DNA from 4 places in the Paenibacillus sp. P32E genome. Region 3 is predicted to be linked to each of the others. Evidence: riboswitches for the same ligand, from Rfam matches in the RefSeq annotation. Region 3 holds a riboswitch; each other region holds the start of a gene.
What was found. Region 3 has a riboswitch for cyclic di-GMP ahead of A3848_RS31395 (anti-repressor SinI family protein). Riboswitches for the same ligand answer to the same signal wherever they lie in the genome.

Region 1 (3,175 bases), on a different contig from region 3:
ATGTCAATTCTTACAATAGACCTCTCCCTCTGAAAACGCCTATAATATTATAATACACAACATTATTTTAGGGGGAACTTTTTATGATGGACTGGATGAACAAGCTTCCGTTAAAACAGAGAATTAGAGCCGGTTGTTACTTGGTTGCCGCTTTATTCGCTGTCCCTGTACTAATCACACTTGTAGTGATGGGCAAGATGATTATCGGCATTATAATGGTTGCGGTATTGGCTGCACTGACCTTCCCACTCGCACGCTTCATTGAGAGAACGCTTACATCTTCATTCGATGATATCTCTAACGTAACCCATACGATTGCCAAAGGTGACTTTACAACCCGGGCAGATGAGAACGGTTCCATGGGGGAAGTCAGCCGCTCCTTCAATACAATGATCGATAAGCTGAAGAAAATACTAACCGAAGCGTCTCAGATTACCCGCCATGTCATGGATGCCAGCCGCGGAATCGAGGACAAAAATCAGAATCTGAAAATCGTAATGGCGCAGGTCTCCTCCTCTTCCAATGAACTGGCTCTCGGCGCAAATGAAATATCCGTGGACATCGCCGATATGACCGATTCCATCAAAGACATTGAAACCAAGGTTTCGAATTACACAAGCTCTACCAAAGAAATGAACAGACGTTCCATACATACGCTAGAATTAGTTGAGAAAGGCCGCCAATCCGTTGATACTCAAGCAGAAGGCATGCGCAAGAATATACAAGCTACCCAGAAGGTCGCCGATACGATTGAAGCACTATCACATAATGCCCGGGGGATCACGATGATCACCAAAACCATTACAGAAATCGCCGAGCAGACCAACCTGCTCTCACTCAATGCATCGATCGAAGCAGCACGCGCCGGTGAACATGGTCGTGGTTTCGCTGTTGTAGCCCAGGAAGTCCGCAAGCTTGCTGAGGAATCTACAGCCTCCACCAAAGAAGTATTCGGTCTGGTACGCAGTATTGAGAACGATATCAAGGAAGCGATTGAGAATATTGCCATCAATGAGGAAGTCGTCCAAGTTCAAAATGAAATGATCATTGAAACCGCGAATATTTTCGCCCAGATTGTGCAAAGCGTTCAGTACATCACCGAGCAAATTGCTTCTTTCTCGTCTGAGAGTGATCTCATGCTGGAGAGCGCGTTAAAAATTTCTGGAGCTATCGAAAATATCTCTGCGATTACAGAAGAAACTGCGGCCGGAACCCAAGAGGTATCCGCAGCAATGAACGAACAAATAAATGCCCTGCAGTCTGTTGCTGAAGAAACAGAGAAAATGACGCAAGCAGTATTCCAACTCCAGAAAACGATCCATATTTTCAAATTTTAATCTCCATTTTCATAGACCGTTTCATATGAAGCGGTCTTTTTTTGTTCACAAAATAATCAATGTTATTTTATGAAAATTCAGTTTTTTGGCAGCAGCAAGTACCGTTATTTCTTTTGCACTTCTCTCCGCTATTTTTAATGGAAATAATAAAATGAATTCAATTGGATCTGAAGGGTGTTTCGTTCATTAGCCTTATTAATCCAGATAAATAATGGGTACACCCCATTATTCCAATCAAATCATCCATTTCCATACAAAGGAATAGTTCAATATACCTGATATATTTCTGTTTCAATGTTTCTTCACAATTTGTATTATTAAGACTTTTTTGCATTAAATTTTTTTTGGATTCGCCCTGTTTTCCAACTCAACTGGACCATTTCTTGCAATTGACATTGTTCGTTAATTTCGTCAAAAACTGAGCTTTTCAGCACAAATATATTGACAAGAGAGGAGCTAGAAATATATTGTAAAGTAAAAATATGCATTTTTTCCAATACATCATAACGGCAAAATTCACCGAAAGGGAATGACGCAAAGCCATGGATCTACAGTCTCATTTTTATGGGACCATGACAGCCAGGTTGCTGAACAACCGAAGCTCTGGGGAAACCTCGTTCTATACGGTTATTCATTGCAGCCGACCTGTACTCTCGTGAGTGCAGGTTTTCTATTTCTGCTAAAAAAAAACATTGGGTGGGTGGATTATCTGAAAACAGTCGCAGATTATATGGCTGAGGCACTACGAAACCTCGGCGTAACACATTCCTTTGGTATCATCGGCAAGTCTATTTGTCCCGTAGTTCTTAAGATGGTCGATTACGGGATTGAATTTATTCCTGGCAGACATGAGTCCAGCTCCGGGTTCGAAGCAGCAGGCTATGCTCTCAAAACCGGCAGGCTGGGTGTAGCTTTTGGGACTTCAGGTCCAGGCGGAACCAATCTTCTTACTGCTGCAGCACATGCTAAAGCGAACAACCTGCCTGTGCTGTTCATTACAGGTCATCAATCTATTAAGGAGCTGGGAATTCCCCAGTGCCAGGATTCTTCGTCATATCTGGCTGACCTGGCGGACATGTTCAGACCGGCTACACTCTTCAGTAAACTGGTGGAGCGAGGTGATCATTTCAGCACCTTATTTAACCATGCTATTTCTATTGCTTTGGGCGGACAGCGCGGGCCGGTCCATTTATGTATCCCGTTTGATGTGCAGACGGAAATGCTGGAAGAATGCCGGATAGTGATTCCTGAGCGTGAACATCTCGTAAGCACTGCTAATTTCGAACGTGTGATTTCAGCTATTAATGCCTCCAGCCATCCTCTTATTATTGCCGGCAAAGGGGTTAACCGTTCTATTGCACACCAAGAGCTCATTCAGCTGGCTGAAACTTTTAACATCCCTGTCGTTACTTCACCGGGAGGAAAAGGTGCGATCCCTTGGGATCACCCGTTGTATCATGGACCAATTGGTGTTGGCGGCTGCAAGCATGGTGATGATTTATTGAACCGCAGTGATTTGTTCATTGTGCTTGGATCACGTCTGAGTGACATGACCATCTGCAATCTAAAGGCTGAAAATCACCCGAAAACACTTATCCAATTTGACGTAGACCCTACCTTCGTAGGTAAAATTTTATCTTCACAGACCATCGCTATAGGCGGGGATTTACGGGACAATTTGGCTTTTTATCTAAAGAATATAGATACAGCTGCTATAAAGAAACATATAACAGAAACCGATGTTCATTATGCGGAAGAGTTGCCTGTTCTCTCCAAGCTGTCACTAGCTTCGGTCATGAGCACCTTGAGCGATTTGATTCCTTACAACAACACCGTTT
Region 2 (3,175 bases), on a different contig from region 3:
GGCGTTGGTGTCGGTGTTGGCACCGGCGTCGGTGTCGGTGTTGGCACCGGCGTTGGCACCGGCGTTGGTGTCGGTGTTGGCACCGGCGTTGGTGTCGGTGTTGGCACCGGCGTTGGTGTCGGTGTTGACACCGGCGTTGGTGTCGGTGTTGACACCGGCGTTGGTGTCGGTGTTGGCACCGGCGTTGGTGCTTCTACAAGCGCCAACGAGGTTTTGCTAACGCTGGCTGCTGACGTATTTACAAACAATGCGCTTGTTGGGACGGTCGCTTTGACCTGGCTTGCGCTTTGCCACATCAGACGGATGTTGGCATCGCCTGCATTCTCATAATATTCCACTCTGATATCATAGAGCTGTCCAGCCGTCATAGCGATACTTCCGATACGTTCAGTTCCGCTCTGCTTGGTCCAGCTGTCGATTACGGCTGTGCCGTTAATCCAGACACGGATACCATCGTCAGAAGTAGTGATAATCTGGTAGGTCTCGCTGTATAAAGGCTTGATTTTCCCTGTCCAGCGGGCCGAGACCCCATCTACCTTTATGGAGCTGTCCGGTGAGCCTTGACGCCAGTTGAAATTAAGCAGCGCGTCGTCACGTACCTTTGCAGGTGTGCCTGAAAGCGTCATGTTATTGTAATACTCTCCGTGAAGGCCATTCACAACAGGCGTTTGTACATTATCACCGGACGCCGGAGTGGTTATTGGCTTTACCGTTGCTGTGGGTAAAGGTACTGGCGTAGCAGTTGGCGTTGGCGTTGCTGTGGCAGTCGGCGTTGCAGTCGGCTTTGCAGTCGGTGTGGCAGTTGGCGTTGCCGTTGGTGTGGCAGTCGGAGCAGGTGTCTGCACTACCTCCGCTTTATATTCATTAAGCGATACTGTATAGCTGTCACTCATGAAATTTTTGATGGTATCTGTACTGTTATTCTCATAGAGCATTTTTCCCCAGTTCATCATGTATACCCATTTTCTCTGGGAAAGCTGGAGCTTGGCTGTACTTGGCATTTCACCATTTTCACCGATAGCAATGGGTTTGCCGTTGGCGAGACTCAACAGGTCGTCATAATACTTGTTCATATAATCATTGTTATATATATCTGCTGCAAGGATGTCTACCTTATCCGCTCCCGGATAGGTCAGTTCATATGGATCAGACCAGGCATTGGGAGCATTCGGGTTCCATACCCACAGCAGGTTGTTTAATTGATGAACGCCCACAAAGCGGTCATACATAATATTCCAAAGTTCCGCAAAATTGTTCTTCTTCCCCCACCAGAACCAGTTGCCGTTCATTTCATGGTAAGGTCTCCAAAGTACAGGAACGCCCGCGTCCCGCAAGCTTTTGAGTGAAACCGCCACTTTGTCCAGATCGGCGATGAGGCTGTTGTATTGGGCTGTTCCAGGTGTTACATACTTATTGAAGTCCTCTTGGCTGAGTGTCTTCTGCACATTGGACCACAGATAAGAAGTCCCTGGCAGTTGCTCATGGAAGGTCATAGCGACGATGCCGCCATTTTTATACCAGTTGATCGCACTGTTCACTACATTTTTGCGCTGAGTTGCTGCAGTACTTTCCGACTGGCCGCTGATCACACCAAGCTCGAAGCCATGGAGGGCAGCGAACTGTCCGCTGGTTCCCTTCAGTTTGTTGCTGAACTCATCCGGGCTCTCCAGGTAGTCATGCTGGCCTGTGATAATGCCTTTTCCGGAAATGGAGTACAGATTGTCAAGCAGCTTGACAGCTTCAGCTGAAGCATCCGGATTAACCGGTGCTGAAGAACTCGAAGCAGCTGCGGTGGAAGGCGCAGCCCCCAAACCCAGTGGTACAACGGTCAACAACAGGGCAATAGTTACAATGGTGCACAGCAGACGCGAATTACGGTAAGTTGTCAAAATTCATCTTCCTTTCGGTAGCTAGGCTGCCACTCTTTCGAAGGCCCTATAGCTTTGCGTCCCTATCTTTCGATTAGGTTTGCCTTTTTCGTTTTGGAAGGATTTATCCCTCTTACCGTAAGTATCGTCTCTATTAATTTTTTAGTTTAGAGCATTAATGAATTTTTCTTAATAAATGGTTCTTAATACCTGTTTTGGATTTGACACAATTGGGTAAATAGATGATTTAGCCCTAGGTTTAGGCCCATCCTATACATCAACCGGGACGATTCAGTCGAATTTTACAACGCAATTAGCGTTCCTATTTTAAGAAATGAATTGATGAAGAGCAATATCCTTCCAGTCCAGTGTGATGCGGATATTATCCTCTTCCACCAGCTCTGAACCGGTCTGCACCTCAATGAACTCTACATCGGTTAGCGCCAGGATTGCATGTTTTGTGCCTTCCGGTATGCGCACTACATCTCCCGCTTTCACATTATGCATCTTCTCATTCAGCACAATGCTGGCTTCCCCGCTGACAATCGTCCAGATTTCACTGCGTTTGTGATGCAGCTGGTAGCTGATGTTTTTACCTTCGGCTATGAAAATCCGCTTGGTCAGCACCTCGTTGCCCTCATCATATTTCACATAATCAATAACCTTATAGTGGCCCCAGCGGCGTTCCTCGTACATGGGTCTTTGTTCAAAAGACTTCAGCACTTCCTTAATCCGCGGGCTTTCGGCTTTGTGAGTGACCAGAATGCCATCCGGGCTGGCTGCGATGATTAAATCTTTCGCACCGATGACTGTAATCGGAATATCCAGTTCGTTGATCAGGCAGGTTCCTTCAGAATCGGCAGTCACGAACCCTTTACCCACGTGGTTGCTGCTCATTTCTTCTGTGAGGGTATTCCAGGTGCCAAGATCCTTCCAGAAACCGGCGTAAGGCTGAACGACGATCTTCTCCTCTTTTTCTACCACTTCGTAGTCAAAACTGATGGAAGCCAGCAATTTATATTGCTTCTGCAGCTCCTCATAGTTCAAAGGCAGACCTTTACGCTGCAAAATATCCAGCAAATAACCCAAACGGAATGCAAATACTCCGCAGTTCCACAACGCGCCCTTGCTGATCAGTTCTTCAGCCTGTACACGGTCCGGCTTCTCCTGGAAATGGCTCACCTGCAGATAGCCGCTTGCCGCTGCCTCGTCACTGGTAGGAATAATATAGCCGTATTTCTCGGAAGCCAGCTCAGGAACAACCCCCATCAGCGCCAGGTTTGCGCCGCTTTGTTCCATCGTTGCTT
Region 3 (3,175 bases):
TTAAATTCCTGAAGAATAATGATAAAGGTACTATTCTCACACCGGAGGTTGTCGTATACGAAACCACACTGGATGCCCTGAAGAGCCAAACCCCCGATCTTGTAAACAATACCGGTCTGGATCAAATCTGGACGGAAGCCGACGGTATCAAAGCTCAGAGCAGCGACAGCTTTACAGTCAAGTTCGAATTCGTTGACAATGGTGAAGCACAGAACTATTTCCAAAAGGATAAGCTGAAGCTGACTTGGAACTTCGAGGCCAAACAAGGCCCTAAAAAAGATTATTAATTCATAACGGACTGCATTCTGAAGCAGCCTACCCTGATTCCGGAGCCGGAGCAGATTAGGCTGTTTTTTCTTTGTAACGATTGATTTTTGTCCATTTTACGGAAATTTGTTATACTGATAAAAAGAAACGGCTTCGCCGTCCTCCGAAAGAGGCGGTATCCGTTTCTCCATAAATAGAAGTACAATGTATAGCGTCAAGCATATACATTCTTATATTTCAATTGGAAACGGCTACGTCGTCTTTTACAAGCTTATGCTTCCGAAGCAGCAACACTACGTATCGCCTTCAAATAGCCGTTTCAGCGAGAAATATAAGGATGATTGATGGCATAGAACAGTTAAATCCTTATATTTTAACAATAAGTACGGAGGGGCGTTGTAATCGTGCCGGATAATATGGGAAGTCGCATCCACCAACTCCGTCTGGAAAAAGGCTGGTCCTTATCCGAATTAGCGGACAAGTCAGATGTGGCAAAATCATACTTAAGCAATGTAGAAAGAAATATCCAATCCAACCCCTCTATTCAATTCATCGAAAAAATCGCCGATGCGCTCCAGGTGTCTATCCACAGCCTGCTCTATGGCGAGCCCTCAGAGACTGACGAATCCGCACTAGATGGCGAATGGTTCCGGCTCGTTCAAGAAGCCATGGCTTCCGGCATAAGCAAACGGGAATTCAAAGAATTCCTCGATTATCAAAAATGGCGGCTGGAGCAAAAGGATCAATAACGGGCGGTTGTCCTAAGGCTCCAGCGATACAGAAAAGGGCACAGCGTCTGGCGCTGTGCCCTTTTCTGTATGTATTCCCGCAAAGTAAACGCCCTACATTACCTGCAACGTTGTCTTTTCACTTAAAAACTGGCGGATTTCATCTGCCCCGATGCCTGCTTTCTTCGCCGACATCAGCAAATACACCCATTCTAGATCCAGATCACCCATCAGCAGTTCTCCGTCATTCCCCTGGTTGGACTTATCCAAGATATCTCCTCCTAGAATTTTTGCGTCCCCAGGCAGTCCGGCCGTCGTAGTAGTTGAAGCCTTTCTACATTAGACCCGAGACTTTGTGTCCCTGCCTTTCAGCAGGTTTACCCTTTACTGGATCCTTTACATGAAAGGATCTGGTTAGAAAACAATGAAACCGTTATCCGCAATAACATTATATAAGTTCTCACAAGAAAAGTGTGTCGATTTATGGAAATTTTTTATGACAAGTAGTGCAAAAGAACAGTTTTTTTTGCTGGGATTTGTCCAATAGATATGACTTTAGGAACTGTTCATGAAGCCTTCGGTGGCATCCATGGGTAATTATTACCGCATCACCCTGTTCACATCCAGCTTCAGGTAACCGATATCCGTTTTTCATCATTTAAGGACTGAATCATGCCGTTTTGCGAACGGATTCCCCGAAAGTATGAATTGATTACACGCCTTGAAAGTAGCACAATAAGATGAGGAATGAAACCGCAACCATCGCAGCTCCACTGGGCGCCCAAGCCTCATGCCGCACGTGGAGTTCATCCGTTAGGAGGATGTATTCATGGCAGTTAAAGAGCCCTATAACGAATCCATTTGGAGTAAGTATCACGGCCCCAATCTGGGCTACATTCAAGAGAAATATGAGCAATTTGTTCATGATCCTTCATCCGTAGAACATCATTACCGCGATTTGTTTACCGTTTCCGGCCCTCCTCCGCTCGCTCCGGATGCCGTTCAGGCTCCGCAGCCGGCCCTTTCGGGAGACACCGAGTGGCTGAGAAAGGCCGTACGAGCTTCCAAGCTAATCGCCAATATTCGTATATATGGCCATATGGCCGCCAATATCGATCCGCTGGAGCAGGTTAACAGCCCTATGGCGAAATGGCTGGATTATGAAACCTATGACTTGACCCGCGAAGATCTGATTGCCTTGCCTGCCTCGCTGATCTGGGAGAATGCGCCGCCGGATGTTCATACCGCATGGGATGCCGTTCACCGGATGCGTCAGGCATATACGCAGACTATCGCCTACGAATTCGGACATGTGCATGACGAACAGGAGCTTCGCTGGCTGAACGGTCAGGCGGAGTCTACAAGCTCTCCCGCGCCGCTGAACAATACCGAGCGCAAGGAGCTGCTGAACCGTCTGATCCAGGTAGAGCAGTTCGAGACCTTCCTGCATAAGACCTTTGTCGGCCAAAAACGCTTCAGCCTGGAAGGCAATGACGCGCTGGTGCCCATGCTGGACGAGATTGTCCGTGCCGCCGCGCATGATGGTGCAGAGCATATCCTGATGGGCATGGCCCACCGCGGACGTCTGAATGTACTGGCTCATATTCTCGGGAAGCCCTATGATATTATTTTCTCGGAATTCCATCATTCTCCGAACAAGGAGCTTTTCCCTTCCGAAGGCTCCATGGGCATTAACTACGGCTGGACCGGCGACGTGAAATACCATTTGGGTGCTGACCGCGCCGTGCGCGAGGGCGAGACCGTCCGTACCCGTATTACACTGGCCAATAACCCGAGCCATCTGGAATTCGTCAACCCTGTCGTTGAAGGCTTTACACGTGCAGCTCAGGAAGACCGGAATTCCCCGGGTTTGCCGCAGCTCGACACGAACAAGGCCATGGCTGTACTGATGCACGGGGATGCCGCTTTTCCGGGCGAAGGAATTGTTGCGGAAACGCTCAACATCGGCAAGCTCAAAGGGTACTCCAACGGCGGTACGGTGCATATTATCGTCAATAACCGGATCGGATTCACTACCGAAAGTGAAGATTCCCGTTCCACCCATTATGCCAGTGACCTTGCCAAAGGCTATGAAATCCCTGTGGTTCACGTCAATGCCGATGATCCGGAGGCCTGCATCTCCGCTGTCCGCCTGGCTAGCGCCTACCGCAATCAATTTA
Region 4 (3,175 bases), 110 kb from region 3:
AGGAGCTGATCCAGTCGGCTTTGGCACGGCATGGATACAGTGCGGACAACCTTCCTCTCGGAGCCATTATCGCTACAAGCCGTCTGGCCGACTGCTACCAGGTGACGAATGAGGATGCCGGAGCGGGCTGGCCGGGTGGCAATGAATTTGCTTTTGGCGATTATTCACAAGGGCGCTATGCCTGGAAGCTGGAAGAGGTAACGGCGCTTGCCCATCCGATTCCCGCAAAAGGCAGGCTGAGCTTCTGGGAACACCCTGTGCTGGAGGGAGAGCAGTGACCCGCTGGGGCTGTACAACCTTTTGGCATAATCGGAAAATTTATTTAGCAGCCCAAGCCATTATTGGGTATGAACCGGCTGACTCGCGGGTAATCTTCTTATAAGGCCGTTGGTGCAGCCAAGTGAACCCCGCGTGATCATCAGGATGATAAGAAAGGGCGTATGCATAGGAAATGGGAAGTCTCCTTATTGCGTGGCTTTGTATGCTGTGTTTGTATTTTTCGTTCGAGGATAAGGCGAGCCGGAAAATTATCTTTCCCGTGGCACTGGTCGTTTTTTTCGGAACCCTGGGCTATTGGAAGCTTTTAATGTAATCTTTATGTAATTATAAGCTTGTTTTCAGGTTAAGGATATATATTGAATGTACCAGACACTCCCCAGTGTTTATAGATAGCTTACAGGGTCCTGCCAACTCCCATGGCGAGGCCCGTTTTTTTATTTTGTTTGGATGACCCTAAGTATTTTTATACAAGAGGAATAAATGTGATATTTTTCACAATAAAATCCGAAGAATTATTATATATTAAAATTGAAATATTAAAGATTAAAGCGTAAGAAAATAAAGCACCCCAAAGAGGAGAATGATGATGAGTCATGAAGGAAGTCTCCGCCGTGGTTTGGTATTTGGTCTATTTTTGAGCATTCCGTTATGGATGTCGATGATTGGCTGGATTCAACTGCTGTAACATACCAATCAGCTATATTCGCATTGTCTGATTACGAGAGCGCATATAGCATACATAGAGGTGGATCAAGAACTGCTTACGGTTGTTTCCGTGGCAGTTCTTTTGTTATATTGCAAGTATGCAGAATAGTACTCGTATAGTTCAAAAATACTATTTTTTAATATTTTAAATTACGGATAAAATACAGGTTTGGGACGTTTAAGAGTAACTCTTAGATCTGATGCTATTCGTATCCCAGAGTGAAGCTATGGTGTGTGAAAGCTATAATCCCTTATGTATAAAGGGGTTGTCCATAATCTGTGTATGCCAAGCACTTGGGAAAATACTAAAGGAATAGATTGACAATAGGGGTATCTGAGGGATAAAATGGAACTAGTTCAAAAGTAACAATTGTCATAGACTACATAAGAATCGCCAAATTACACACCATCATGTATAAACGCAAACTGTTCGAAAGGACAGGACGCAAAGTCAGGAATCTAATGCCCGCAAGCAGGGGCTATGATCGTCCGGCCGCCGTGAAGCTAACCCTTCGTGGCGGTTTTTTTGTTGTTATATGTTTTTGGCGAAATCATAGAATAAGTTACTAGGAGGTGCATGCGATTGAAAAAAAGAACACAGAAGGCAGCAGCTCTGCTACTGGCAGGGGTGTTGGTATTGGGCAGTACGATTACCTGGGGATGGAACGTTAGCGCAGCGGCCAATATGCCGTATACCCCTACACCTGTTTTGGGCGTTGCCGGCAATTTTAACGCATTTATATTTGGGGATTTCACGCAATCTTATGATCAGATTCATGGAAGGCTTGCGGCTGAAGGGAATATTACTTTGCAAGGATACGGTGTATCCAAGGATGCGCCTGGCGGGGATGTGCTGGTTGCAGGCAAGAATCTCAGTCTAACAGACGGTACAATATATGGCGCAGCAGTATATGGCGGCAGTATAACCAACACACGTGCAGACCTTAAGGAAACTCCCCGGAAGGGAACCCCGATTGATTTTGCAGCCGAGGAACAGTTTTTGATACAACGTTCGGATGAACTAGCCGCTTTGCCGCAGACACAGCCTTTTGTAAAAGAATACGGGAAGATCACCATTAACGCTCCGGATTCCTATAATGTCATTCATCTAGCCGCTGCAGATTTAGCTGATGCCAATGGCTTGCAGTTCAATATAACTGGTGATGCCACCGTGGTTATTAATGTGAGCGGAAGCTCAGTGAAGATTCCTAATTTTCAATTCTGGGGAGGCAAACCCCGTAAGGTACTGTTCAATTTCTATGAAGCTGCTTCTTTGAATATTGGGAATACAACCATTGAAGGCACCATACTGGCTCCTCATGCCAGCGTCTTTTATGATCATGCAGAACTTCACGGCACTCTAATCGCAAAAGCTTTCAGTGGTTATGTGCAGATGCACCACTATCCATATGACGGGTCGGAACCACCTATAAAGCCAACACCAACACCAAGCGCATCGACGTCACCAACACCAAGCGCATCGACATCACCAACACCAAGCGCATCGACATCGCCAACGCCGAGCGCATCGACATCACCAACACCGAGCGCATCGACGTCACCAACACCAAGCGCATCGACATCGCCAACGCCAAGCGCATCGACGTCACCAACGCCAAGCGCATCGACGTCACCAACACCAAGCGCATCGACGTCGCCAACGCCGAGCGCATCGACGTCGCCAACGCCGACAGCGCCACCAAGCGCGTCACCAACACCGAGCGCATCGACATCACCAACGCCGAGTGCATCGGCAACGCCAACGCCGAGCGCGTCGACGTCACCAACACCAAGCGCATCGGCAACGCCAACGCCGACAGCGCCGCCAAGCGCGTCGCCAACACCAAGCGCATCGACATCACCAACGCCGAGTGCATCGGCAACGCCAACGCCGACAGCGCCACCAAGCGCGTCACCAACGCCGAGCACATCGACGTCACCAACGCCGAGCGCATCAACATCACCAACGCCGAGCGCGTCGACGTCACCAACACCAAGCGCGTCACCAACGCCGAGCGCGTCGACGTCACCAACACCAAGTGCATCGGCAACGCCGACAGCGCCACCAAGCGCGTCACCAACACCAAGCGCGTCACCAACACCAAGTGCATCGGCAACGCCAACGCCGACAGCGCCACCAAGCGCGTCACCAACACCAAGCGCATCGACGTCGCCAACGCCGAGCACGTCG

Region 1: another riboswitch for cyclic di-GMP. It lies ahead of A3848_RS25115 (thiamine pyrophosphate-binding protein); the one in region 3 lies ahead of A3848_RS31395 (anti-repressor SinI family protein).
Region 2: another riboswitch for cyclic di-GMP. It lies ahead of A3848_RS31140 (glycosyl hydrolase); the one in region 3 lies ahead of A3848_RS31395 (anti-repressor SinI family protein).
Region 4: another riboswitch for cyclic di-GMP. It lies ahead of A3848_RS31855 (choice-of-anchor A family protein); the one in region 3 lies ahead of A3848_RS31395 (anti-repressor SinI family protein).

The regions. Positions count from the first base shown of each region.
Region 1 covers NZ_LVYY01000046.1:113,972-117,146, reverse strand. The annotation lists gene A3848_RS25120 (methyl-accepting chemotaxis protein) at 87-1,337, shown strand; cyclic di-GMP riboswitch class I at 1,836-1,929, shown strand; gene A3848_RS25115 (thiamine pyrophosphate-binding protein) at 2,068-3,175, shown strand, end outside.
Region 2 covers NZ_LVYY01000001.1:275,115-278,289, reverse strand. The annotation lists gene A3848_RS31140 (glycosyl hydrolase) at 1-1,889, opposite strand, end outside; cyclic di-GMP riboswitch class I at 1,903-1,983, opposite strand; gene A3848_RS00930 (sugar phosphate nucleotidyltransferase) at 2,196-3,175, opposite strand, start outside.
Region 3 covers NZ_LVYY01000024.1:81,954-85,128, reverse strand. The annotation lists gene A3848_RS20180 (TasA family protein) at 1-287, shown strand, start outside; gene A3848_RS20175 (helix-turn-helix domain-containing protein) at 684-1,016, shown strand; gene A3848_RS31395 (anti-repressor SinI family protein) at 1,110-1,265, opposite strand; cyclic di-GMP riboswitch class I at 1,294-1,387, opposite strand; gene A3848_RS20165 (2-oxoglutarate dehydrogenase E1 component) at 1,825-3,175, shown strand, end outside.
Region 4 covers NZ_LVYY01000024.1:186,972-190,146, forward strand. The annotation lists gene A3848_RS20625 (ASCH domain-containing protein) at 1-278, shown strand, start outside; cyclic di-GMP riboswitch class I at 1,395-1,485, shown strand; gene A3848_RS31855 (choice-of-anchor A family protein) at 1,568-3,175, shown strand, end outside.